Regions from separate parts of the Mesorhizobium bavaricum genome, predicted to be linked through region 1. Evidence: predicted binding sites of a transcription regulator. Region 1 holds the regulator's gene; the other holds the start of a gene.
What was found. The regulator PhoB, encoded in region 1, activates phosphate uptake and scavenging genes when phosphate is short. The targets are predictions, from matches to a motif close to TGTCATNNANCTGTCAT.

Region 1 (2,402 bases):
GGCCGAGAGCAAGCCGAGCGAGGCCGGCTCGCTCAAACGCGGCCGGCCGCAGGTCGGCCTCAGCCTCAATCCGGAAGCAGCGGCAGTGATGACCGTGGTGCTGTCGCTGAACTTCCTCTCCGTCGCCGTCATCGACTATGCCGGCCAAGTGATCGCCGAGGAACAGCGCCGGCTCGACACGCTGACCATGTCGCGCGACGCGCTGGTCGGCGAATGCGTCGCCATCGTGCGGCGCCGCCTCGAAGATCCCGATCTCGACGTCCGCAATGTCGCCCGCATCGCGCTGGCGATCCAGGGCATCACCGACACGCGTGCCCGCGCCATGTTGTGGTCGCCGATCACGCCGCACACCGATATCGCCTTCGCCGACATACTCGAGGACGAGTTCGGCATTCCCGCCACCATGGAGAACGACTGCAACATGATGGCGGTGGCGCTGCGCTGGCGCGACCCTGATCGCTACCGCGACGACTTCATCGCCATCCTTTTGTCGCACGGCATCGGCATGGGCCTGGTGCTGAAGGGCGAACTGTTCACCGGTACCCATTCATCGGGCGGCGAGTTCGGCCACATGATCCATCGGCCGAACGGCGCGCTGTGCCGCTGCGGCCGGCGCGGCTGCGTCGAGGCCTATGCCGGCAACTACGCCATCTGGCGCAACGCAAGGCAGATGAGTGAGGACGCAGAACCAGTCGCCGATGTCAGCGACGCCGATATGCGCGCCCTGGCGACCGCGGCCCGCGAAAGCGATGGACCCGAGCGCGAGGCCTATCGCAAGGCCGGCGAAGCGCTCGGCTACGGTCTCGGCAGCCTCTTCGCGCTGATCGATCCGGCGCCGGTCGCCATGGTCGGTGTCAGCGCCGCGGCCTTCGACCTGATCGAGCCGGCATTGCGCGAGGCGATTGCCCAGACCGCAGGCGGCCAGCACTCGAAATCGATTTCCTTCGACACCGAGCCGAACGAACTGCCACTGATCCGCGAAGGCTGCGCCATGCGCGCACTGACCTTCGTCGACCAGGAAATTTTCGCGCTTGGCACTCACACAAGATCCGGCATCGTCGGCAAGAACGTCGCGTGAATCAGACGGGAGTCAATCTTCCCTGATCGCGTATCCCGCCCCACGAATGGTACGGATGACGTCGGGCATGCGGCCATTGTTGACCGCCTTGCGCAGCCGGCCGACATGCACGTCCACCGTGCGCTCGTCGATGTAGATCGTCTCGCCCCAGACATTGTCTAGCAGCTGGCTGCGCGAAAACACCCGACCGGGATGACGCATCATGAACTCGAGCAGGCGGAACTCGGTTGGTCCGAGCCGGATCTCGCTCTTCTTGCGATAGACCCGGTGCGATTCACGATCGAGCACGATGTCGCCGACCTTGAGCACGCTGGACAGCACTTCCGGCTTGGCGCGGCGCAGCAGCGCCTTGACCCTGGCCATGAATTCGGGGGTCGAGAACGGCTTGACCAGATAATCGTCGGCGCCGGTCGAGAGGCCGCGCACACGATCGCTTTCCTCGCCGCGCGCGGTCAGCATGATGATCGGCAGCCGCTCGGTCTCGGGACGCATTCTTAGCCGGCGGCAGAGTTCGATGCCGGAAACCGCCGGCACCATCCAGTCGAGCACCAGAAGGTCGGGGACGTTCTCCTGCAGCCGGATTTCGGCCTCGTCGCCGCGCGTCACCACCTCGACCTGGTAACCCTCGGACTCCAGATTGTAGCGGAGCAGCACGCCCAGCGGCTCTTCGTCCTCCACCACCATGATGCGTGGCGCGATCATCGACTGGTCACCCCTGTCATCATGCCGCCGGCGCGGACATTGTCGTCTCGTCCTGCTTCGGACGATTGGCGGGCAACTGCGTACCGGTCAGAACATAATACGCATTCTCCGCGATGTTGGTGACGTGATCGCCGATCCGCTCGAGGTTCTTGGCGCAGAACAGAAGATGCGTGCAGGCGGTGATGTTGCGCGGGTCTTCCATCATGTAGGTCAGGAGTTCGCGGAACACGGAGGTGTATTTGACGTCGATGCGCTCGTCGTCTGCGCGCAGTTTCGCCAGGGCCGCGGCGTCGCGCGCCGCATATTCCTCGATGACACCCTGCACCTGGATCAGCACCAGCTGCGCCATTCCGTCAATGGAATGCGACAGGTCGCGCGGCGTGACGCTGAGGCCGACGGTGCCGACGCGCTTGGCGATGTTCTTGGCAAGGTCGCCAATGCGTTCGAGATCGCCGGCCATGCGGATCGAACCGACGACATGGCGCAGATCGTCGGCCATCGGCTGCCGCTTGGCGATCAGCGTGATGGCGCGGTCATCGAGCTCGCGCTGGCGCGCGTCCATGATCGCGTCGTCTGAAACAACGCGCTGTGCCAGCGCGTTGTCGGAATTCAGCAGCGCCTT
Region 2 (2,402 bases), 1.5 Mb from region 1:
TCGTCACATCGGCATAGCCGCTATGCTCGTTGAGATTGCCTTGCGGCTTGTAGAAACTCACCGCCGGCAGCTTGCCGTCGTCGATCGTCTTGATGAATTCGGCGCCGTCGAGACCGCCATCCCTCAGGTGCTCGGCCCGCGCGGCAGTGCCAGGCGCGTAGGCGGCGAAATAGTTGAACGGCTGGTGGTGGAACTGGAAGTTCGGCACCGGCGTCGCGTTCTTGCCGTCGAGCGTGGCCTGCCAGGCGCCGGAATACCAGGCCCAACTGACGCCCTTCAGCGACAACAGGTCGCCGATGGTGATGTCGTGCTGCGGCGGCAGCGTGGTCGGCAGCGCCGGATCGGCCAGTGCCGTGTCGCCGCCTTCTGCCGGCTTGTTGGCGCTCGGCTGGTAGGGCGGCTGCATGGTGTTGACGGCATAGAAGTCGGGCGTGATGGCGCCGTCATTGACGAATTTCGGCACGCCGCCGAGCGCCGAGGCCGGCGAATTGTCGGCGACCTTCAGCGTCGTGCCATCGGCCTCGACGACGGCGATCTGGCCCTTGACCGGGCTGGTGTCGGCGTGGGGATAGACCGGCACGCAGGCGCAGGCGAGCATGATATGGTTGAGGAAGGAGCCGCCGAAGGCGCCCTGGAAGAAATTGTCGGCCAGCACGTATTTCTTCGCCACCGCCCACATCGGCAGGCTGGAGCCGTCATAGTGGCCCATCACCAGGCCGCCGGAATCGGCCCAGGCGACGAACTTGTCGTTCTTCCCGCCATCGATCTGCATCTGCTCCTGGTAGAAGCGGTGCCAGAGGTCGCGCGTGACGACGGAGGTCTTCTCGTTGAAGCCGCCGGCGTCGTCGATGGCGAAGCTGGCATTGCTGAGATGCGCCGATTGCGCCTCGGTCATCGGCGGCGTCACGCCCTTGGCAGTCAGGCCGCCCCAGGCCGGCGGCAGTTCGGTCAGCGGCTTGCCGTCGCGGTCGAGCTGGCGCACCTGGCCGGCCGAGAGGTTGGCCAGCCCATTGGCGCCGGGGAAGCCGCCATAGAGATTATCGAAGCTGCGGTTCTCGGCATAGATGACGACGACGGTGTCGATCTTGTCGTAGCCGGGCGGGGCGGCGTTGGCTGCAAGCGGAATCGAGGTCAGCACGGTGCCGGCCAGGCAAAGCGAGGTGAAAGGCCGCGTCATGGGAATTCCTCATGGCTGGGGTGGTGGCTAGAGGGGCAAATGCATGGCCGCGAGCGACGAGCCATGGGCGAACGCTAGGTCGACGCCTTGTCACCTTTGTGACATTTTCTGGTCCTGCAAACACGGTTGCGTGAGCGAGTGAGCCGGTCATCAATCCGCAGCAGTACGGTCTTAACTCCGGGGCGGAAAAACGGACCGGACGACATGACAGCGGGACAATGGAAGAAATGCGCCATCGCCGCATCGATGCTCGGCATCGCCGCGATCCTTTCCGCAAGCATTGTCAGCGCAGGCAGCGTCCATCCAGGGCCGATGTCGCGGGCGGATGCCTTCGCGCGGGCGCAGGCGCTGACGGCGCTCGGCCGCAAGATGTTCTTCGACCCGTCGCTTTCGGCCTCGGGCAAGCAGGCCTGCTCGTCCTGCCATGATCCGCACCATGCCTTCGGCCCCGGCTCGGCCGCACCGGTCGAGATGGGCGGGCCGCATCTCGACCAGCCCGGACTGCGCGCCGTGCCGTCGCTGCGTTACCTCCAGGCGGTGCCCGCCTTCACCGAGCATTTCTACGATTCCGAGGATGAAGGCGACGAGAGCATCGACAACGGCCCGACCGGCGGCCTGACCTGGGACGGCCGCGTCGACCGCGGCCGCGACCAGGCCAGGATCCCGCTGCTGTCGCCGTTCGAGATGGCCAACAAGGATGCCGCCGCCGTCACCGCCGGATTGCGCAAGTCGGCATACGCCGATGACTTCAAGGCCGCTTTCGGCGACACCGTGTTCGACCACCCGGATGATGCCTTCGACGCCGCCGCAGAGGCGCTTGGCACCTTCGAGCAGAGTGCGCCCGACTTCTATCCCTACTCCAGCCGCTACGATGCCTTCCTCGCCGGCAAGGCGACGCTGTCGGCACAGGAATTGCACGGCCGCGCGCTGTTCGAGGACGAGACCAAGGGCAATTGCGCCTCCTGCCATCTAAGCGAACCCGCCAATGACGGCGAGCCGCCGCAGTTCACCGATTTCGGCCTGATCGCCGTTGCCGTGCCGCGCAATCCGGCCATCCCGGCCAACACCGACCCCGCCTATTTCGATCTCGGCCTGTGCGGGCCGCTGCGCACCGATTTTCACGGCCGGGCGGAGTATTGCGGCCTGTTCAAGACGCCGACGCTGCGCAACGTCGCGCTGCGAAAAAGCTTCTTCCACAATGGATATTTCCACACGCTGCGCGACG

Region 2: a site for PhoB is predicted at 1,266-1,282, ahead of AC1RZR_RS16015 (acid phosphatase). Genes of this name have one in related genera too.

What each region holds. Positions count from the first base shown of each region.
Region 1 covers NZ_CM165566.1:1,740,339-1,742,740, reverse strand. Annotated here, with positions in the region: gene AC1RZR_RS08540 (ROK family protein) at 1-1,078, shown strand, start outside; gene phoB (phosphate regulon transcriptional regulator PhoB) at 1,091-1,780, opposite strand; gene phoU (phosphate signaling complex protein PhoU) at 1,800-2,402, opposite strand, start outside.
Region 2 covers NZ_CM165566.1:3,277,997-3,280,398, reverse strand. Annotated here, with positions in the region: gene AC1RZR_RS16015 (acid phosphatase) at 1-1,177, opposite strand, end outside; gene AC1RZR_RS16010 (cytochrome-c peroxidase) at 1,424-2,402, shown strand, end outside.